DNA from 3 places in the Pantoea agglomerans genome. Region 1 is predicted to be linked to each of the others. Evidence: predicted binding sites of a transcription regulator. Region 1 holds the regulator's gene; each other region holds the start of a gene.

What was found. Region 1 encodes PurR, which represses purine synthesis genes. Its sites were predicted from a motif close to CANGCAAACGTTTGCNTG; they were not measured.
Region 2: a site for PurR is predicted at 2,496-2,513, ahead of guaB (IMP dehydrogenase). Genes of this name have one in related genera too.
Region 3: a site for PurR is predicted at 1,861-1,878, ahead of glyA (serine hydroxymethyltransferase). Genes of this name have one in related genera too.

Annotation. Positions count from the first base shown of each region.
Region 1 covers NZ_CP083809.1:2,185,493-2,192,866, forward strand. The annotation lists gene gloA (lactoylglutathione lyase) at 42-449, shown strand; gene rnt (ribonuclease T) at 561-1,235, shown strand; gene LB453_RS13140 (Grx4 family monothiol glutaredoxin) at 1,278-1,613, opposite strand; gene LB453_RS13145 (C40 family peptidase) at 1,976-2,779, shown strand; gene LB453_RS13150 (YnhF family membrane protein) at 2,826-2,915, opposite strand; gene purR (HTH-type transcriptional repressor PurR) at 3,200-4,225, shown strand; gene punR (DNA-binding transcriptional activator PunR) at 4,222-5,127, opposite strand; gene punC (purine nucleoside transporter PunC) at 5,247-6,449, shown strand; gene cfa (cyclopropane fatty acyl phospholipid synthase) at 6,758-7,374, shown strand, end outside.
Region 2 covers NZ_CP083809.1:1,032,167-1,039,540, reverse strand. The annotation lists gene guaA (glutamine-hydrolyzing GMP synthase) at 1-896, opposite strand, end outside; gene guaB (IMP dehydrogenase) at 969-2,435, opposite strand; gene xseA (exodeoxyribonuclease VII large subunit) at 2,605-3,978, shown strand; gene LB453_RS07475 (M4 family metallopeptidase) at 4,026-5,039, shown strand; gene LB453_RS07470 (protealysin inhibitor emfourin) at 5,036-5,380, shown strand; gene LB453_RS07465 (DUF5431 family protein) at 5,482-5,592, opposite strand; partial or broken gene LB453_RS23415 (Hok/Gef family protein) at 5,541-5,693, opposite strand; gene LB453_RS07455 (glucose/quinate/shikimate family membrane-bound PQQ-dependent dehydrogenase) at 5,956-7,374, opposite strand, start outside.
Region 3 covers NZ_CP083809.1:997,958-1,005,331, forward strand. The annotation lists gene glnB (nitrogen regulatory protein P-II) at 66-404, shown strand; gene hmpA (NO-inducible flavohemoprotein) at 475-1,659, opposite strand; gene glyA (serine hydroxymethyltransferase) at 1,990-3,243, shown strand; gene LB453_RS07340 (3-phenylpropionate MFS transporter) at 3,358-4,497, shown strand; gene csiE (stationary phase inducible protein CsiE) at 4,494-5,762, opposite strand; gene LB453_RS07350 (DUF1007 family protein) at 5,901-6,545, shown strand; gene LB453_RS07355 (nickel/cobalt transporter) at 6,536-7,374, shown strand, end outside.

The DNA of each region.
Region 1 (7,374 bases):
TTGAGTCATCAGAAGATGACGATTTAATAAAAGAGGATGTTATGCGTTTACTTCACACCATGCTGCGCGTTGGCGATCTGCAACGTTCTATCGACTTCTACACCCGCGTTCTCGGCATGCGCGTGCTGCGTCAGAGTGAGAACACGGAATATAAATATACGCTGGCATTCGTTGGCTATACCGAAGAGAGCGAAGGCGCGGTTATCGAACTGACCTACAACTGGGGCGTAGAGAGCTACGATCTCGGCAACGCCTACGGCCATATCGCGCTGGGCGTGGATGATGTGGCAGCGACCTGCGACCGCATCCGCAACGCGGGCGGCAAGGTGACGCGCGAAGCGGGCCCGGTAAAAGGCGGCTCCACCATTATCGCTTTCGTCGAAGATCCAGACGGCTACAAAATTGAGCTGATCGAAAATAAACACGCCGGTAACGGCCTGGGCAACTAAGTTTGCCGCTTCAGCCTGCGCAGTGCGGCGGGCTGAAGCTTTCCCTTCTGCTGCACCCTCCTCTTTTTTTTGCCATAATGCGCGCTGCCTATTTTCTGCTATGAGATGCTGATGTCTGAAACGAACTCCCTGAACGCGCTAAATCAACGTTTCCGAGGTTTCTATCCTGTGGTGATCGATGTCGAAACCGCAGGCTTTAACGCGCAGACCGATGCGCTGCTGGAGATCGCCGCCACCACGCTGAAAATGGACGAAGATGGCTGGCTGCACCGCGACCAGACGCTGCATTTCCACGTCGAGCCTTTTGAAGGTGCGCTGCTGCATCCAGAGGCGCTGGCCTTTACCGGCATCGACCCCAGCAACCCGCTGCGCGGCGCAATTAGCGAATATGAGGCGCTGCACGCCATCTTCAAGATGGTGCGCAAAGGCATCAAGGATCACCACTGCAATCGCGCCATTATGGTGGCGCACAACGCAACCTTCGATCTCAATTTTATGATGGCCGCCGCGGGACGCGCCGGGCTGAAGCGCAACCCGTTCCATCCGTTCGCCACCTTCGACACCGCCGCGCTGAGCGGGCTGGTGCTGGGGCAGACGGTGCTGGCGAAAGCCTGTAAAGCGGCGGGCATGGATTTTGACAGCACGCAGGCGCACTCCGCCCTCTACGATACCGAACAGACGGCCACGCTGTTTTGCGAGCTGGTAAACCGCTGGAAACGGCTGGGGGGCTGGCCGCTGCCGATGGCGGCGAGCGACGACGCTGACGCAACGCCGGAACAGGCGTAAAAAAAAGGCCGACTTGCGTCGGCCTTTTCTATTCTGCTGCTGTTATTCCGCTTCTTTGTGCTTCTCTGCCGTCTCTTTGATCAGGGACTGCAGTTCGCCGCGCTGGAACATCTCCACGATAATATCGCAGCCGCCGACCAGCTCGCCGTCAACCCACAGCTGCGGGAAGGTCGGCCAGTTGGCGTATTTCGGCAGCTCGGCGCGAATATCTGGGTTCTGCAGAATATCCACGTAAGCAAAGCGCTCACCGCAGGCAGAAAGCGCCTGCACCGCCTGCGCAGAGAAACCGCAGCTTGGCAGTTTCGGCGAGCCTTTCATATACAGCAGGACCGGGTTTTCTGCGATCTGGCGCTGAATTTTTTCTACAGTACTCATAATTGCCTTCCTTAATTCCTTACTTCGTGTTTGTTTATTGTAGCGACTTCGCCCCATCCCTGAAAACGACATTTTCTCGCTTGCCGGACGAAACCGCCATGTTTGTTAAGTTCTTGCGTAAAGTTCTGACTTTTTCTGACGATAATCAAAACTTAAGCCATTCATAACTGGTAATAACTTTGCTGCTATAACCTGCTGAAATCGCTCATTTATGAGTCAGATGCAACCCTGTAACAGTTTAATAGAAAAATGGCTTAACTTTTGAAAAAAACCTGGCTTAGAATGGCCCCGGCGCTGATCTCCGATCAGATTTTTCTAACCTCGTTACGGCCTGTTGTCGTAACCGCTAACCCTGTAACCGGACTATGCGATTACTGATTACGCTCTTGATATTAGCTTTCGCGCAGCTTTTCATGAACATCGCTTCGGCCTCGCCGCAAGCGCCGGTTAAAGCCAGCCTGCATAAGGCAGAGAAAAAAAGCGCGCGCGAAGATGAGCGACGCAAACGGCGACCGGTTAAAACCAGCGCGAAAAAAACGCGCCCTTCTACTGCGCAAAAACTCAAACTGAAAAAGCAGAAGAAAATCGAAACGGCCGCCCTTTCTCATTCCGCCGGCGAAACGAAAAAATCCCTGAAGTCTTCCCGTAAGCAGCGCTATGGCCACCAGCGCACGCTGAGCAGCGCCAAAGTTGCAACTTCTTCGCTGCTGGACGCCGATGACGGCGGCACCATCAAAATGAGCAAGTCCCACCGCCTGCGCTACCAGAAAGCGCGCGAAACGGCGATGACCAAGCTGATGGGTCAGCTGGGCAAGCCTTATCAATGGGGCGGCACGTCGCCGCACACCGGTTTCGACTGCAGCGGCCTTGTCTGGTACGCCTATAAAGATCTGGTGAAGTTCAGAATTCCGCGCACTGCCAACGAAATGTATCACCTGCGTGACGCCGCGCCGGTGAAGCGCGAGTCGCTGGAGAAAGGCGATCTGGTCTTTTTCCGTATCAACGGTCGCGGCACCGCCGATCACGTGGGGGTCTACCTCGGCAACGGTAAATTTATTCAGTCGCCGCGCACCGGAAAAGATATCCAGATCAGCGGGCTTTCAGACGATTACTGGCAGCGTCACTATATCGGCGCGCGCCGCATGATGACGCCGAAAACCATTCGCTAAACGCCATAAAAAAACCGGGATTTTCCCGGTTTTTTTATCGCTGTCGTTAGTGCATGACGGCGGTAAAGCTAAAGGCCACAATCATCAGCAGCGCCGCGCCCGTGGTCACCAATGCCAGTTTCAAATCAGTGCTCATTACCTCTCCTTATCCACACAGTTTTCAGGGTCTTCAGGGATTTTCCCATAGTTACCGGTAAAAATCTCGTTTTATCCCGCAAGCCTTGTTAGAATCCCCGGCTTTGTTGCGCAACTGACGCAACGCTGATGCCGTTCGCACGCAACAGCCCCTGTTTTGTCCTGCCCAGTGAGTATTTCACCGACAAAAACTGTAGCGAATTAACAGAAATCTCGCTTAGCGGACGCAAACGTTTAACATTATGCTTATCAGTGAGTTATTGGTAAGCCTGGAGTCTCTTTTTAATGGCAACAATTAAAGATGTCGCGAAGCGCGCGGGTGTCTCCACCACCACCGTTTCCCACGTGATCAACAAAACGCGCTTCGTTGCGGAAGAGACGCGCAACGCCGTCTGGCAGGCGATTCAGGAATTACACTATTCGCCCAGCGCCGTGGCGCGCAGCCTGAAGGTCAATCACACTAAAACGCTGGGGCTGCTCGCCACCTCCAGCGAAGCGCCCTATTTTGCGGAAATCATCGAAGCGGTCGAGCATCACTGCTTCGAACGCGGCTACACCCTGATCCTCGGTAACGCCCATAACGATCTGCAGAAGCAGCGCGCCTACCTGTCAATGATGGCGCAGAAGCGCGTCGACGGCCTGCTGGTGATGTGCTCCGAGTATCCGGACGATCTGCTGAAGATGCTGGAAGAGAACCGCAATATTCCGATGGTGGTGATGGACTGGGGCGAATCGCGCGGCGACTTTACCGATACCGTGCTCGATAACGCCTTCCAGGGCGGCTATCTGGCGGGCCGCTATCTGATCGAACGCGGCCATCGTGATATCGGCGCGATCCCCGGCCAGCTGGAGCGTAACACCGGCGGCGGCCGCCATGCGGGATTTTTGAAAGCGCTGGAGGAAGCGGGCATCTCGGTGCGTCCCGAGTGGATCGTGCAGGGCGATTTCGAGCCGGAATCGGGCTATCAGGCGATGCAGCAAATCCTGCAGCAGAAGCAGCGCCCGACGGCGATCTTCTGCGGCGGCGATATTATGGCGATGGGCGCGATCTGCGCTGCCGACGAGATGGGGCTGCGCGTGCCGCAGGATATTTCGGTGATCGGCTATGACAACGTGCGCAACGCGCGCTACTTTACCCCGGCGCTCACCACCGTGCATCAGCCGAAAGCCCAGCTCGGCGAAAAAGCGCTGGAGATGCTGCTGGATCGCATCACCAGCAAACGCGAAGTGTCGCAGACCATTGAAGTGCATCCCACGCTGATTGAGCGTCGTTCAGTCGGCGACGGTCCGTTCCGCGACTACCGCCGTTAATCTTCGCTTAACCACTCCTGATTGAGCGTTTGCGCATCGCCGAGATAGCTGAGCAGCCAGCTGAGCGCCGGCGATGCGCCCGCTTCCGACCAGCTCACGCAGCAGGGACTTTCCGGAAAGGCGGTTGGCAGCGTCAGCTCAACCAGCTCCCCCTTATCCAGCAGCGGGCGCGCCACATGGCCCGGCATCATCGCCACGCATAACCCATCCAGCACGCAGGCCAGCCCCGCCTGCCAGTCCGGCACCACCAGACGCCGCTGGTTATCCAGCGTCCAGGTCATGCGGCGCGGCAGCGCGCGCGAGGTATCCTCCAGCACCAGCGAGGGCCAGGCGCGCAGTGCGTCATCGTCGAGCTGCGGCTGCTGCGTCAGCGGATGCTGGCGCGCCACCACGCAGCGCCAGTTCAGCGCGCCCATATCGCGAAAGGAAAAGCGCCCGCCCACCGGGATCGCCTGGGTGGCACCGATCGCCACATCGACGCGCCCGTCCGCCAGCGCGTCCCAGACGCCGTTAAATACCTCATAGCTGATATGCAGCTCCATATCGGGAAAGTGGCGATAGAAGTCAGTAACCAGCTGGCGGCTGCGCGGCAGCTTCACGATACAATCAACCGCGATGCTGAGCTTGCCGCGCCAGCCGTTCGCCAGCTGCTGACACTGCCTGCGGGTGGCGAGCATTTTTTTGATAACCTCGCGTCCTTCACGCACGAAATGCTCGCCTGCAGGGGTGAGGGCCACGTCGCGATGCTGCCGTTCGAACAGCGGCACCGCCAGCCAGCTTTCCAGCTGGCGCACCGTATAGCTGACGGCAGAGGGCACGCGGTGCAGCTCCTGCGCGGCGGCGCTGAAACTGCCGGTGCGCGCGACGGCATCAACAACTTCAAGCGCATATTCAGACCACATGCTTTTTCCTTTCAAAAATTTTCACAGCACTCTGCAAATATTAACGTTTCACAGCGGCGGGCGCACCCTTTTACACTTTGCCGCGTTCAACCTGCCTGACGAAAGATGAGATAAACACCATGCTGTCCTCAAAAGGATTTATGCCCTACCTCGCCCTGCTCAGTATGCTGGGCTTTCTGGCGACCGATATGTACCTGCCCGCCTTTGGCGCGATGCAGATGAGCTTCAATACCTCGCCCGGCATCATCAGCGCCAGTATGAGCCTGTTCCTGGCAGGCTTTGCCATCGGCCAGCTCTTCTGGGGCCCGCTCTCTGACCGCATCGGTCGAAAACCGGTGCTGCTGATGGGGCTGGGGCTGTTCGCGCTCGGCTGCGCCGGCATGCTGTTGGTGGAAAACGCGGCGCTGATGCTGGCGCTGCGCTTTATTCAGGCGATCGGCGTCTGCGCCGCGGCGGTGAGCTGGCAGGCGCTGGTGGTGGATCGCTATCCGCGCGCGCGCGCCAATAAGGTGTTCGCCACCATTATGCCGCTGGTAGCGCTTTCCCCGGCGCTGGCACCGCTGCTGGGCGCCTGGCTGGTTAGCCATTTTCACTGGCGTTCAATTTTTCTGGTGCTGACGCTGACCGGCGTCGCGCTGATGCTGGTGACGCTGCGTCTGCCCACCACCCGTCCGACGGCGAAGGCGACGGGGGATCAGCCGGGCTTTTTCTCGCTGCTGCGCTCCGGCGTCTATAGCGGCAACGTATTGATCTACGCCGCCTGCTCCGCCAGCTTTTTCGCCTGGCTGACCGGATCGCCCTTTATTCTCGCCGATGCGGGCCTGACGCCGGCGGACATCGGCCTGAGCTATATTCCGCAAACTATCGCCTTCCTGCTGGGCGGATTCGGCTGCCGCGCGCTGCTTAACCGCTATGCCGGTGCGCAACTGCTCCCCTGGCTGCTGGCCCTCTACAGCCTGAGCGTGGCGTCACTGTTCGGCGTGGCGCTCAGCGGCAGCCATAACCTGATCGCCCTGCTGCTGCCCTTCTGCGGCATGGCGCTGGCGAACGGCGCGATCTACCCGGTGGTGGTGTCAAACGCGCTGCTGCCTTTCCCCCACGCCACCGGTAAAGCCGCCGCGCTGCAAAATACGCTGCAGCTCGGCCTCTGCTTCCTCGCCAGCCTGGCGGTCTCTGCAGGTTTACAACAGCCGCTGCTGATGACTACGCTCATTATGGTGACCACTATTGCTCTGGCGCTAGCGGGCTACGTCTGGCAGCGACGCGCCAGCGCACAAACGGATATTGTCCACGCGACGACTCCCTGCCAGGATAATCACTAAGACAACTTTTATAGTTAGCGCCCTAACAATAAGTCGTTGAATACTGACCTGGTTGAGCATATACTCGATCAGGTCAATAAATCTGCAACAAATCAATAACATAATTGTTCTATTATTAGGCGAAGCTTATCGCCCGGATGGTGTCTGCGCGCGCGCTTTCTGCTGCGTCAGACAACGGTTTTCAGATCCAATCCTCTGTAAAACGTCGGATATCAGGCGCACGGAGCAATCCGTGACATTTCTCACAGGCCTTGAGAAATTGACTATTCTTTTTCTCAGGTTCAACGCGGACAGGTGATGGAGTAGCTATGAGTTCATCGTTAATAGAAGAAGTGAGCCTTGAAGAAAACCACTGGTATCGCATTGTCCATGAAATGCTGGAAAAGGCGGACATCGAAATCAACGGCAGTCGCTCCTGGGATATTCAGGTTAAGCATCCTGACTTTTTTAAGCGGGTGATTCAGGAAGGCTCACTTGGTCTTGGCGAAGCTTATATGGATGGCTGGTGGGAGTGCGAACGGCTGGATATGTTTTTTCACCGCGTGCTAAAGCACAAGCTGGACCAGCAGTTGCCGCACCACTTCAAAGATACGCTGCGCGTCGCCGCCGCGCGCCTCACCAACCTGCAGTCAAAAAAACGCGCATGGATCGTCGGTAAAGAGCACTACGATCTGGGGAACGACCTCTTCTCGCTGATGCTCGATCCCTATATGCAATACTCCTGCGCCTACTGGAAAGAGGCCGCGACCCTGGAGCAGGCGCAGGAAGCGAAGCTGGATATGATCTGCCGCAAACTGCAGCTGGAACCCGGTATGACGCTGCTGGATATCGGCTGCGGCTGGGGCGGGCTGGCCGAGTATGCTGCCCGCCACTACGGCGCGGTGGTGCACGGCGTGACCATCTCGGCAGAGCAGCAGAAGCTGGC
Region 2 (7,374 bases), 1.2 Mb from region 1:
AGCGCGTCAAGGAAGCGCCCTTCCGCCGGAACGTGAACGATATTCAGACCGAAATGATCGCCGAACATATCCATCACCTGCTCCGCTTCATTCAGGCGCAGCAGACCATTGTCGACAAAGACGCAGGTCAGACGATCGCCAATGGCGCGGTGCAGCAGCATGGCGGTTACGGAGGAGTCGACGCCGCCGGACAGACCGAGAATCACTTTGTCGTTGCCTACCTGCACGCGCAGACGCTCAACCGCGTCTTCAATGATTTTTGCCGGCGTCCACAGCGCTTCACATTCGCAGATATCGAGCACGAAACGCTCCAGCATGCGCAGCCCCTGACGGGTATGGGTCACTTCCGGATGGAACTGCACGCCGTAAAAACGCTTCTCTTCGTTAGCCATAATGGCGAACGGACAGGTTTCGGTGCTGGCGACGGTAACGAAGTCGGACGGGATCGCGGTTACTTTATCGCCGTGGCTCATCCAGACGTCGAGCAGCGGCTTGCCTGCGGCGCTGATGGCATCTTCGATGTCGCGGATCAGCGCGCTTGGGGTCAGTACTTCTACCTGCGCATAGCCGAACTCGCGCTCGTTAGAGCCTTCAACCTTGCCGCCCAGCTGCATCGCCATGGTCTGCATGCCGTAGCAGACGCCGAGTACCGGTACGCCAGCATTAAAGACATATTCCGGCGCGCGCGGGCTGTTGAGTTCGGTGGTGCTTTCCGGGCCGCCGGAAAGAATGATGCCGTTCGGGTTGAACTGGCGGATCTGCTCTTCGGTGACATCCCATGCCCAGAGTTCGCAGTACACGCCCAGCTCGCGTACGCGGCGCGCGACCAGCTGCGTGTATTGAGAACCAAAATCGAGAATCAGAATGCGATGCTTATGAATATTTTCCGTCGTCATTGAGGCGTTTCCAGAACGGGTAACTTGATAATGAAAGCGCCCGGCTTATGCCGGGCGATAAATCTTACGGGATCAGGATCCCATACGGTAGTTCGGTGACTCTTTGGTGATGGTCACATCGTGTACGTGGCTTTCGTTGATGCCGGCGCCGCTGATGCGCACGAACTCTGCTTTGGTGCGCAGGTCGTCGATGGTCTGGCAGCCGGTCAGGCCCATACAGGAGCGCAGGCCGCCCATCTGCTGGTGAACGATCTCTTTCAGGCGGCCTTTATAGGCGACGCGACCTTCGATACCTTCCGGCACCAGCTTGTCAGCGGCGTTATCGCTCTGGAAGTAACGGTCGGAAGAGCCTTTAGACATCGCGCCCAGTGAACCCATGCCGCGGTAGGATTTGAACGAGCGGCCCTGGTAGAGTTCGATTTCGCCCGGCGATTCTTCCGTACCGGCCAGCATAGAACCGACCATAACGGCTGCCGCGCCAGCGGCGATAGCTTTGGCGATGTCGCCAGAGAAACGGATACCGCCGTCGGCGATAACCGGGATGCCGGTGCCTTCCAGCGCTTCGACCGCGTCAGAAACGGCGGTGATCTGCGGCACACCTACGCCGGTAACGATACGGGTAGTACAGATAGAGCCAGGGCCGATGCCGACTTTCACCGCGCTCACGCCCGCTTCCACCAGCGCCAGCGCGCCCGCGCCGGTCGCGACGTTGCCGCCGATAATCTCCAGGTCAGGATATTTTGCGCGGGTTTCGCGGATGCGCTGCAGCACACCTTCTGAGTGGCCGTGCGAGGAGTCGATCAGCAGTACGTCGACGCCTGCAGCGACCAGCGCATCGACGCGCTCTTCGTTGCCTGCGCCTGCACCCACTGCCGCGCCAACGCGCAGACGGCCCTGCGCATCTTTACAGGCGTTTGGCTTACGCTCGGCTTTCTGGAAATCTTTTACGGTGATCATGCCGAGCAGATGGAAGCTGTCATCCACCACCAGCGCTTTCTCAACGCGTTTTTCATGCATTCTCTGCAGGACGACGTCACGCGCTTCGCCCTCTTTCACCGTGACCAGACGTTCTTTCGGCGTCATCACCGCGGTAACCGGCTTCGTCAGATCGGTAACGAAGCGCACGTCGCGACCGGTAATAATACCGACCAGCTCGTTGCTTTCGTTTACAACCGGATAGCCAGCAAAGCCGTTGCGTTCGGTCAGGGCTTTGACTTCCGCCAGCGTCGTGGTCGGCAGAACGGTTTGCGGTTCAGTTACCACGCCGCTTTCATGTTTCTTCACCTTGCGAACTTCATCCGCCTGACGCTCAATCGACATGTTTTTGTGGATAAAGCCCAGACCGCCTTCCTGCGCCAGCGCAATTGCCAGACCCGCTTCGGTTACGGTATCCATAGCGGCGGAGAGCATCGGGATGTTCAGACGAATATTTTTCGTCAGCTGAGTGCTGAGATCGGCCGTGTTAGGCAGAACGGTGGAGTGAGCAGGAACGAGCAGAACGTCGTCGAAAGTAAGGGCTTCTTTAGCGATTCTTAGCATGGCAATATCTCAACCTGGGGTGAATGAGAACAGATAAAATATTGCCGCGGCATTATACAGGCCGTAATCGTTTGCCTCCAGCATTATTTTAGAAAAACTCTTGATCCTCGCTAGCAGCCATGTAGTATCGGTTAATTAACCCTCTGATTTACTATTTGATCTCTATCACATGTCGCTACCGCCCGTCGCCAATGTTTTTACCGTCAGCCGCCTGAATACCACGGTGCGCCAGCTCCTGGAACAGGAGATGGGATCGGTGTGGCTGAGCGCGGAGATCTCTAACTTTTCTCAGCCCGCGTCGGGCCACTGGTACTTTACGCTGAAGGATGACGGCGCCCAGGTGCGCTGCGCGATGTTCCGCAACAGCAACCGCCGCGTCACCTTCCGTCCGCAGCACGGCCAGCAAATTCTGGTGCGCGCCACCATTACGCTTTATGAGCCGCGCGGCGACTATCAGCTGATTATCGAAAGCATGCATCCGGCGGGCGAAGGCGCACTGCAGCAGCAGTTTGAGCTGCTGAAGGCGAAGCTGGCGAGCGAAGGCCTGTTCGACCAGCAGCATAAACAGCCCCTGCCCGCGCCGGCAAAACAGGTTGGGGTGATCACCTCGGCAACCGGCGCGGCGCTGCACGACGTGCTGCGCGTGCTGCACCGCCGCGATCCTTCGCTGCCGGTAATTATCTACCCTACGCCGGTTCAGGGCGCTGAAGCGCCAGCCGCTATCGTGCGCGCCATTGAGCTGGCGAACCAGCGTGGGGAGTGCGACGTGCTGATCGTTGGCCGCGGCGGCGGCTCGCTGGAAGATCTCTGGAGCTTTAACGAAGAGCGCGTCGCGCGCGCTATTTTTGCCAGCCGCATTCCCGTTGTCAGCGCCGTCGGCCATGAAACCGACGTCACCATCGCCGATTTCGTCGCCGACCTGCGCGCACCAACGCCCTCCGCCGCCGCTGAAATAGTGAGCAGAAATCAGACGGAACTGCTGCGACAGTTGCTTTCACAGCAACAACGGCTGGAAATGGCGATGGATTACTATCTGGCGCAGCAACAACGCCGCTTCTCCCGTCTCGATCACCGGCTGCAGCAGCAGCACCCGCAGCTCCGCCTGGCGCGTCAGCAGACCGCCCTGTTCCGCCTGCAGCAGCGGCTGAACGAGGCGATGGAAAATTGCCTGCGTCAGAGCCTGCGCCAGCAGGATCGTCTTTCTCAGCGTCTTGCCGCGCATCAGCCGCAGCCGCGTCTGTTTCAGGCGCAGCGCCAGCTGGAGCAGACGCGCTATCGCCTGCAGCAGAGCATGGAGAAGATGCTCAACCGCGACCGGCAGCGCTTTGCAACGCTCGCCGCGCAGCTGGAGGGAGTCAGTCCGCTGGCGACGCTGGCGCGCGGCTTCAGCGTTACCACCGATAGTGCCGGCCAGGTAGTGAAAAAAACCGCCCAGCTGAAGAGCGGCGATACCCTGCGCACGCGCCTTGACGACGGCTGGGTGGAAAGCCAGGTGACCAGCCTGCTGCCAGAAAAAAAACGCCGCCCTAAAACCGCTTCCTGAACAAAGACTATACTTTTTGGCACATTACTTGTGCCAAGGAGTCGGGTATGTCCTACAGCGTTATTCCTCCCTATATCTTGCGTAACATCGTGGCCCACGGTTCCAGTCATCAGCAGGACTACGCGCGCCGCACCCTGATGCACGTTCAGCACCTGATGGCGGAGAACTGGCAAAAGCCGGTCGCGCCGCAGACGGCGACGGGCGGTCACGTCGAGCGTGAAATCTATGATGCGAAAAACACCCAAAATCTGCCGGGCGATCTGGTGCGCAGCGAAGGCCAGCCTGATACCGGCGACATCGCCGCCCGGGAAGCCTGGGATTACCTTGGCGTAACCTACGACTTCTTCTGGCAGACCTATCAGCGCAACTCCCTCGACAATCAGGGGCTAAAGCTGCTCGGCACCGTGCACTACGGCAAGGCCTATCAAAACGCCTTCTGGAACGGTCAGCAGATGGTCTTCGGTGACGGCGACGGCGAAATCTTCAATCGCTTTACTATCGCCATCGACGTGGTGGCGCACGAGCTGGCGCACGGCGTTACCGAGACGGAAGCGGGACTGATCTATTTCGAGCAGGCGGGAGCGCTAAATGAGTCGCTCTCCGACGTTTTTGGCTCGCTGGTGAAGCAGTTCCATCTGAAGCAGAGCGCCGACAGCGCCGACTGGATTATCGGCGAAGGCCTGCTGGCGAGTGGCATCAACGGACGCGGACTGCGCTCTATGGCGGAGCCGGGTACCGCCTATGACGATCCGATGCTGGGCAAAGATCCGCAGCCTGCGCATATGGATAACTACATCAAGACGCGTGAAGATAACGGCGGCGTGCATCTGAATTCGGGTATTCCTAACCGCGCCTTTTACCTCGCGGCGAAAGCGCTGGGCGGCTATGCTTGGGAACAGGCAGGCCATGCCTGGTACGATACGGTATGCGACAAATCGCTGCCGCAGGATGCCGATTTCAGCACCTTCGCCCGGCTGACCATTCAGCATGGCGAACGCCGCTTTAATCGCTCCGTGGCGCAGTCTATTGAACAGGCATGGAAGGAGGTTGGCGTGCTATGAGTTCCTTTCCTGAACTGACCGACGATGCGGTCATTGAGGTCGAACGCGAGGGCGGACTGGCCTTTATTCCCGGCCTGCGCGGGGCGCGGCGTTTCGCGCTGGCTCAGCTGCCGCAGCCGCAAAAGCAGCGCGTCTGTCAGGTTCTGGAACAGGCGCTGCCGCTGGGCGAGCCTGAAGATAAAGCGCCGGAGATCGGCCGCAGCGATCAGCGCTACTTCCGCATACAGATCAGCTACGCCACGCACCGCGAGGTCGGCACTATCGTCTTGCTGATCCCTGAGCAGATCGCGCCCCCGGAGCTGGAAGCGCTGTGGCGCGACGGTGACGATCCCGCGCATTAAAAAAGGCCGCCACGCAGAGGGCGGCCTTGTAAAGGCGCTTCAGGCCTGTCCGTCCAACAGCCGGTTAAGGCGGGGATGCCTCCCCGCCTTCCGGTCGCTACTTACCAGATTCGTAAGCCATCGAAGCAGCCACCTCGCGCTGGTTGTCCCGGTAACGGATTTCGCACAGCGATTTTCGCGTCAGCCAGGTAAAGATTAAAAGTGTGAGACACACCAGTAATACGCAACAAACCAGCGTTAGCTGTGGCAATTTCATGGTCACTCCTCCTTGCGCAGAGCGCGGTAAGAGGCTACCCTGCTGTTGTTGGGACATTGGGCAGCCTCGTGGGTTAATGAAAATTAACTACGGGGCTTTCTCTTTTCTGCCTCACAACCAGCATGCCGATCGCTCAAGGCAGAAACCTCAAGCGCCGTCGCGATTATACCCTCTCCTCTTTTCTCCCCAACCCGCACGCGACGACTTAGCGACCCGCTTCTCATGCCTTTTTGCAACTGCCGCCACGCTTACAGCTTATTGTGCGCCAAATAAAAAACCCCACGCCGAAGCGCAGGGTTTAGTTAATAACGCTTAGCCATTACGGCAGCGCGTAGGCAATCACATAGTCACCGCGATCTGGCGACTGACGCGCCCCGCCTGCGGAGATCAGAATGTACTGCTTACCGTTCTTCGGTGAAACGTAGCTGATCGGGCCACCCTGGCTGCCTACCGGCAGACGGGCTTTCCATACCTCTTTACCGGTCGAGCTGTCGAAGGCGCGCAGATAGTAATCCTGGGTGCCGGCGATAAACACCAGTCCGCCCTGCGTCGCCAGCGTGCCGCCCAGCGTTGGCATGCCGATCGGCATCTGCGCGTGCATTTTAATACCGAACGGGCCGGTATCCTGTACCGTGCCGACCGGCACCTGCCAGACGATTTTACGCGTCTTCATATCGATCGCCGACAGCGTGCCGAACGGCGGCGCCTGACAAGGAATGCCCAGCGGCGACATAAAGCGGTTTTTGTTGACCGCGTACGGCGTGCCTTTCAGCGGGACTGCACCCATGCCGGTGTTGATCGCCTCGCCGCCGTTGCTGCCGCGAGAGATATTGCTGGTATCGGCGGGGATCATCTGCACCCACAGGCCGAGACGCATATCGTTAACGAACATGTACTGGTTGTTCGGGTCGAACGACATGCTGCCCCAGTTCATACCGCCGAGCGAACCGGGGAAGCTGAGCGATTTGTCGGTGTCCGGTACGGTGAACAGGCCGTTGTAGCGCATCGATTTAAAGGCGATGCGGCAGGCCAGCTGATCGAACGGCGTCGCGCCCCACATATCTGACTCGGTCAGCGTCTGATTGCCGATCTGCGGCATTTCAGTGGAATGGGGCTGCGTTTTGCTGTACTGCTCGTTCGGGATATGGCCCTGCGGCATCGGCAGCTCTTCGACTTTGGTCAGTGGCTTGCCGGTCTCGCGGTCCAGCACGAAAATCATGCCGGTTTTACCGCCGATCACCACCGCAGGTTTGGTGGTGCCATCCTTCATCGGGAAATCGACCAGGCTCGGCTGCATCGGCAGGTCGAAATCCCACAGATCGTTATGTACGGTCTGGTAGACCCACTTCTCTTTACCTGTGGTCGCATCCAGCGCCAGAACAGAGGCGCCATATTTATGATCCAGTTCGGTGCGGTTCGCGCCCCACAGATCCACAGAGGAGCTGCCCATCGGGATAAATACGGTATTCATCGCCGGATCGTAGGACATTGGCGCCCAGGAGTTCGGGGTGCTGCGTTTGTAGTTCTGGCCCGGCATCAGCACGGCGTTAGGATCGACATTGCCCGGGTCAAACGCCCAGCGCTGTTTGCCGGTGATCACATCGAAACCGCGCAGCACGCCGCCCGGCATATCGGTCTGGACGTTATCCGCGACGCGACCGCCGACGACCACCGTGGTGCCCGCCATCGTTGGCGCTGACGTCAGCTGATATTTCGGATCCTGCGCTTCGCCCAGGCC
Region 3 (7,374 bases), 1.2 Mb from region 1:
GCGGCTGCGGGTCTATACTTACAGCACCCCATCCGGCCACGGAGGGAGTGAGAAAAGGGTCTGACATGAAAAAGATTGATGCGATTATCAAACCATTCAAACTCGATGATGTGCGCGAAGCCTTAGCTGAAGTGGGCATTACCGGGATGACGGTTTCTGAAGTGAAAGGCTTTGGCCGTCAGAAAGGGCACACTGAGCTCTATCGCGGCGCGGAATATATGGTCGACTTTCTGCCCAAGGTGAAAATCGAAATGGTGGTGGGCGACGACATCGTCGACACCTGCGTGGAAACCATTATGAAAACCGCGCAGACCGGTAAGATCGGCGACGGTAAGATTTTTGTTTTCGACGTGTCGCGCGTGGTGCGTATTCGTACCGGCGAAGAGGACGAAGAGGCGATCTAATTTCTGCTGTAGCAGAGAGAGGAGAGCCAGTAAAAGGCCGCTTTATCAGCGGCCTTTTGTTTATGTCTGGCTAGAGTCCCTTATGTGGACCAAACACCTCATAGTGAATGCGTGAAGCGTCTACGCCCGCGTCGCGCAGCTGACCGGCAATAAACTGCATAAAGCCTACCGGCCCGCACAGCCAGAACTGGGTGCGCGCATCCTGCAGCCGCGCGATTTCAGCGGTCAAATCCATAACGCCCTCGGCATCGTAACGGCCCGCGTCAGCCGCCTCCGGCACGCGGTACCAGATGCGCTTCTTAACGTCGCGCAGGCGGGCGGCCGTCTCGGCCACTTCATCCGCAAAGGCGTGCTGCGCGCCGTTTTCCGTGGCGTGCAGCCAGGTCACCGGCGCGGCATGCTGCTGGTCAGCCAGCGCATGCAGCATCGCCAGCATCGGCGTCACGCCGACGCCCGCCGAGATCAGCGCCACCGGCGTCTCCGTACTCACCGCCATAAAAACATCGCCGTGCGGCGCGGTTAACGCCAGCACATCGCCGACCTGCGCGTTGTCATGCAGCCAGCCGGAGACGGTGCCCTGCGCGTCGCGTTTCACCGCAATACGGTAGGTTTCGCCGTTGCTGGCGTGAGTAAGCGAATACTGGCGGTTCTGCTGAAACTCAAAGCCGGCAGGGTGCAGATGCAGGGTAAGGTACTGACCCGGCTTAAAGGCCGCCACCGCGCCGCCGTTGACCGGGGCCAGGGTAAAGCTTTTGATAACGGAACTCTGCGTCTCGATAGCGGCAATGCGGAAGGGGCGAGTGCCGCGCCAGCCTCCTTTTTGCTGCTCGGTCTCCTGATAAATCGCCTCTTCACGCTGGATAAAGACCTCCGCCAGCACGCCGTAAGCGCGGCCCCACGCCGCCAGCACCTCATCCCCTGGATTCAGCAGCGCTTTAATCGTCGCCAGCAGGTTCTCGCCAACGATGGCGTACTGTTCCGGCTTAATCGCCAGGCTGGCGTGCTTCTGCGCGATCTTTTCAACGGCGGGCAGCAGCGCCGCCAGATTATCGAGATTCGCGCCATAGGCGCAGATCGCGTTAAACAGCGCTTCTCGCTGGTTGCCGTTGCGCTGGTTGTTCATATTGAAGACGTTTTTGAGTTCGGGATGCTGCGTCAGCATGCGGTCATAAAAGTGAGCGGTAAGCTTCGGTCCGACGGCGGCAACGGCGGGGAGGGTAGATTTCACGGTAGCAATGGTTTGTGCATCAAGCATAGGAATACCTCTGGCGGCGTAAAGTTGCATTTTAAATACATGTTATGATCGCGCCCTGAAGGTTGTAAATAACCCGCCGCGAAATAAGGTGATTACGCTGGCAAGGTTTAGCGACAGGCTGAAAAAATCTGCGTCACAACCTGATGAAATATCGTGATAAGAAGAGAGGGACAAAAAGCGTAAAAAACCTTTGCCAGCGGCGAGCCAATCGTTTGCGTGGATTACGGAATTGGCGCTACCGTCACCCGGCAAAACGGTTTACACTGTTGGCCTTTGCTCCTAAGGGAGCCTAAACCGCCGTTAAAAAGTTAGCTGAGTCAGGAGATGCGGATGTTAAAGCGTGAAATGAACATTGCCGATTATGATGCCGAGTTGTGGCAGGCGATGGAGCAAGAAAAAGTGCGTCAGGAAGAGCACATTGAACTGATTGCTTCTGAAAACTACACCAGCCCACGTGTAATGCAGGCGCAAGGTTCACAGCTCACCAATAAATACGCGGAAGGGTATCCGGGAAAACGCTACTACGGCGGTTGTGAATATGTCGACATCGTTGAGCAGCTGGCGATCGATCGCGCTAAAGCGCTGTTCGGCGCTGACTTCGCCAACGTGCAGCCGCACTCCGGCTCGCAGGCTAACTTCGCCGTCTATACCGCGCTGCTGCAGCCGGGCGACACCATTCTGGGTATGAACCTGGCGCACGGCGGTCACCTGACTCACGGCTCGCCGGTCAACCTCTCCGGCAAACTCTATAACGTCGTGCCTTACGGCATCGATGAGAGCGGCAAAATCGACTACAACGAGCTGGCCGAGCTGGCGAAAACGCATCAGCCGAAAATGATCGTCGGTGGCTTCTCCGCCTATTCCGGCGTTTGTGACTGGGCGAAAATGCGCGAAATCGCTGACAGCGTTGGCGCTTACCTGTTCGTCGATATGGCGCACGTGGCTGGCCTGGTCGCCGCTGACGTCTATCCGACCCCGGTGCCGCACGCCCATATCGTCACCTCGACCACCCATAAAACCCTGGCGGGTCCGCGCGGCGGCCTGATCCTGGCGAAAGGCGGCGACGAAGATCTCTATAAGAAACTTAACTCTGCCGTCTTCCCTGGCGGACAGGGCGGTCCGCTGATGCACGTTATCGCGGGTAAAGCGGTCGCGTTTAAAGAGGCGATGGAGCCGGAGTTCAAGGCGTACCAGCAGCAGGTGGCGAAGAACGCTAAAGCGATGGTAGAAGTACTGATCGCGCGCGGCTACGACATCGTATCTGGCGGCACCCATAACCATCTGTTCCTGATTGACCTGGTCAGCAAGAACATGACCGGCAAAGAGGCGGACGCCGCGCTGGGCCGCGCCAACATCACCGTTAACAAAAACAGCGTGCCGAACGATCCGAAAAGCCCGTTCGTTACCTCTGGCGTGCGCATCGGTACGCCTGCGGTGACCCGTCGCGGCTTTAAAGAAGCGGACGTTCGCGAGCTGGCTGGCTGGATCGCCGACGTGCTGGACAATGTTAACGACGAAGCGACTATCGAACGCACCAAACAGAAAGTGCTGGAGATCTGCTCGCGTCTGCCGGTTTACGCATAAGCGTACGCCTGTGCGATCGTAAAAAAGGATGGCTTCGGCCATCCTTTTTTTTGCCGCTGCCAGGCTAAAATCGCGCGCACTTACTGATTATGGACGCTTGCTGCGGGAGGCAGAATGACTATCGGCTCGGCTAAATGGCTCGGTCTTGGCTATTTCACTTACTTTTTTTGCTACGGCATCTATCTGCCTTTCTGGGGCGTCTGGCTGAAAGATACCGGCCTCGACGCGGGAAAGATCGGCCTGCTGCTGGGCTGCGGCATGGTGGCGCGCTTCGTCGGCAGCCTGCTGATCGCCTCGCAGGTAAAGCATCCGGCGCAGCTGATTAACGCGCTGCGGCTGCTGGCGCTGATGACCGGCCTGTTCGCCGCCGGCTACTGGATAGGGCAGCAGTGGCTGTGGCTGCTCTTCGTGATGGTCGGTTTTAACCTCTTTTTCTCGCCGCTGGTGCCGCTCAGCGATGCGCTGGCCGCGACCTGGACGCAGCAGATTGGCCTGAAGTATGGGCCAGTGCGGCTGTGGGGATCGCTGGCGTTCGTTATCAGCTCTGCGCTGACCGGGCTGCTGGTGAATCACTGGTCATCGCAGGCGATTCTGGCGCTGCTCTCCGTCGGCCTGCTGGCGATGCTGGGCGGCATGCTGTTGCCGCCGCACACCCGGCCGCAGGGCGAAGAGCGCCACAGCGCGGCGAGCGGTGGCTGGCAGGCGTGGCGCGATCTGCTGCGTGAAAACAGCGTGTGGCGATTTATGCTGTGCGTCACGCTGATGCAGGGGGCGCACGCCGCCTATTACGGCTTCAGCGCTATCTGGTGGCAGCAGAGCGGCTACTCCGCGTCGGTGGTAGGCTATCTGTGGTCGCTGGGCGTAGTGGCGGAGATTGTGATTTTCGCGCTGAGCAATCGCCTGTTTCGCCGCTGGCGCGCGCGCGATCTGCTGCTGCTCTCCGGCCTCTGCGCGCTGGCGCGCTGGACGCTGCTGGGCGCGACCGTGGAGCTGCCCTGGCTTATTGTCGGGCAGATCCTGCACTGCGGCAGCTTTACCGTTTGCCATCTGGCGGCGATGCGCTTTATCGCCGCGCGCAGCGGCCCGGACGTTATTCGCCTGCAGTCGATCTATTCGGCGCTGGCGATGGGCGGCGGCATCGCGGTGATGACCATGATCTGCGGCGTGCTGTTTACCCATCTGCAGGGACATCTCTTCTGGGTGATGGCGCTGGTGGCGCTGCCCGCGCTCTTCCTGCGGCCGCGCGCGGTTTAAGCCTCCAGCAGCGCCCGAATACGCTGCTGCTGATGTTCGCTCAGCGGCAGCTCGGCGTGGATCAGCGGCGGCGAATAGAGCGGCAGCGAGGTGGCGTAAGGTGAAATCACCAGCGCGATCTCGCGCGGCGCGCCATCGCGCTGAAAGTCGCTCATCTCCTGATATTTGATATTTATCGGCAGCAGCGAAATTTCCCGAATCTGCTGCTCGAGCTGCTGCTCAAGCCGGGCGTTTTCGCCGGTCAGCAGCAGCACCTGCTTCTCCTGCAGCGCGTTCTCCTGCATCAGCCAGGCACCGAAGATGACCGCGATCAGGCTCACCTCCTCCTGACTGAAGCGCAGATCGTAAGCGGTTTCGAAATCGTTCAGCGCCTGCTGGGTGGTACGCAGCAGGCGCGGATAGAGCTTAGTCACGTCCAGCGCCACGCTGTTATCGATGCCGATGCCGAAATGGGAGCGATCCAGCGCCTGGGCCAGATGGGTATAGAGCTGCTCCGTCAGCTCCTGCGGCTCCTCGAAGCGCAGTTCAGCCAGCTGCTCGAAGTCGGCGACCAGCTGCCTGGTGGCCTGCATCAGCCGCTGGCTGCAGGGGTGATCGAGGGCGTCAGGCGCTGGCGCGTGGATCAGGCTAAACAGCAGCGTCCAGAACTCCGCTTCACTGATATGCGGCGCCAGGTGACAGCGCTTTTGCCAGTGCAGAATGACGTCCATCGCCGCCTCGCGCTCATACTTTTGCTGCAGCCAGGCGAGCTGGCGCTCGTTGAACAGCGCGGGCTGGCGCTGCATCAGGCCATACTTCATAAAGATTTGCAGAAACAGGCGATCGCGCGCGCTGAAATCGCGGCAGAGCTTCAGGCTGCAGTGCTGGATCAGCGCCTGCAGATTGGTCTCGTCGTAGAGCGCTTTCTCTATTTTCATCACTTTCAGCCGCTGGCGCAGCGGCGCGGCGAAATGGTCGCGCACGAAGTTTTCCGACAAGCGCAGTCCGCGCCGCAGCCAGTGCAGCAGGCAAAGTCGCCGATCCAGCTCGGTGCCGTGAATGCGAAAGCTGCCGTCCACCATATGATGCAGTTCCAGCTGGTGATAACGCTGTATCTCATCCCTGACATCTTCGATATCCTGTCGGGCGACGACAGCATCAACCCCGTTCAGCTGACAGAGTTTTTCGAGCGTAAGTGCGGGAGTGGGCAGATACAATAGCAGCAGCAAATGACAACGACGCTGTGAACGGGTGAAGAGTGGTGCTGAAGAGGGAGCAGAACTCATCAGTCTGGATTCCAGCGGCCCGGTATTGCGCTAAGAATAGCCAATGGCAAAAAAGGCCGCGGCTTTCGCCGGGTTTTTTCTGCAATGCTTCAGCACGGGTCACAATTTTTTGCCATTCACAGGAGCTTTTTATCGGGTATGTCACTTTTTAACCTTACAAGAAGCGCGCTTTTTTCGTTACTGATGACGCTGAGCGCCGCCGGCTATGCGCACCCGCACAGCTTTATCGATATGCAGACCGAACTGCTTGCCGACGGCGATACCCTGACCGGACTGAAAATGCGCTGGACGATGGATGAGATTACCTCGGCCGATCTGCTCTATGACGCAGGCGATGCGAAGCCCGGCAGCGAAACCTGGAAGAAGCTGGCGGCAGAAGTCATGGCGAACGTGCTGGGCCAGCACTACTTTTCCGAGGTCTGGCACAACGGCCAGCGCGTTAAGTTTCTTAATTTGCCGACCTCCTACGCGCTGTCGCGCAGCGGCGACAAAGCGGTGCTGACGTTTATTCTGCCGCTGGCGGAGCCGCCGCAGCTGGCCGGTCAGCGTTTCGACATCCTGACGTTCGATCCCACCTATTTCGTCGATATGACCTATCGTGACGCCCACGCCCTGAGCCTGCCAGACTCGCTGCAGGCGCGCTGCCAGCTAGCGCTACAGACGCCAAAACCCGACAGTTCGCTGAAGCAGTACGCGCTGTCGCTGGATAAGGCTGACGCGCCGCCTGAGCAGATGGATCTGGGGCGTCAGTTTGCACAAAAGGTGACGCTGACATGTCGTTGATGCCTTCTTACCTTCGTGCGCGTCGCGCCTGGCCTCTGTGGCTGCTGGCCGCTGCGCTGGCGGCGGGCGCCTTTGCGCTGTGGCAGTTCTGGCCACAGATTCTGCTGCAGAGCACCATCTGGCAGAGAGGGCTACATCAGCAGATGACCCAGCTGTTGCAGCAGGTTAAAACCGCGCCCGGCCAGGCTGGCGGCCTGCTGGTGCTGTTCAGCCTGGCGTATGGGGTTCTGCATGCGCTGGGGCCCGGTCACGGCAAAGTAGTGATCGCCACCTTTCTTGCCACCCATCCGACACGCCTTACTGTCACGCTCAGGCTGACGCTGCTGGCGTCGCTGCTGCAGGGCTGCGTCGCCATTCTGCTGGTGACGCTGATGCTGGTCGTGCTGCAAACCTCATCGCGACAGCTGCATCTCAGCAGCTACTGGCTGGAGAAGGGCAGCTATTTGCTGGTGATCGGCCTCGGGATATGGATCGGCGTGCGGGCCATAAAGGCGCTGCGACGCCAGCTGCGGCCGCGCTCGCCGATGAAGATTCACGCCCTGCGCGCCGAACATCAGCACGACGCGCACTGCGGCTGCGGCCATGCGCATATGCCGGACGCGCAACAGGTCGCTGGCGCGGTCAGCGTTAAAACTCAGCTGCTGCTGGTGGCGTCGATGGGGCTGCGCCCCTGTTCGGGCGCGATCATGATGCTGCTGTTTTCGCGCGTTATTGGCGTTTATCTCTGGGGCGTGCTGTCAGCCGCGGTGATGGCGCTGGGCACGGCGTTAACCATTTCCGCCATCGGCCTGCTGGTGCAGCGCTCGCGGGCACTGGCGCAGCGGCTCGG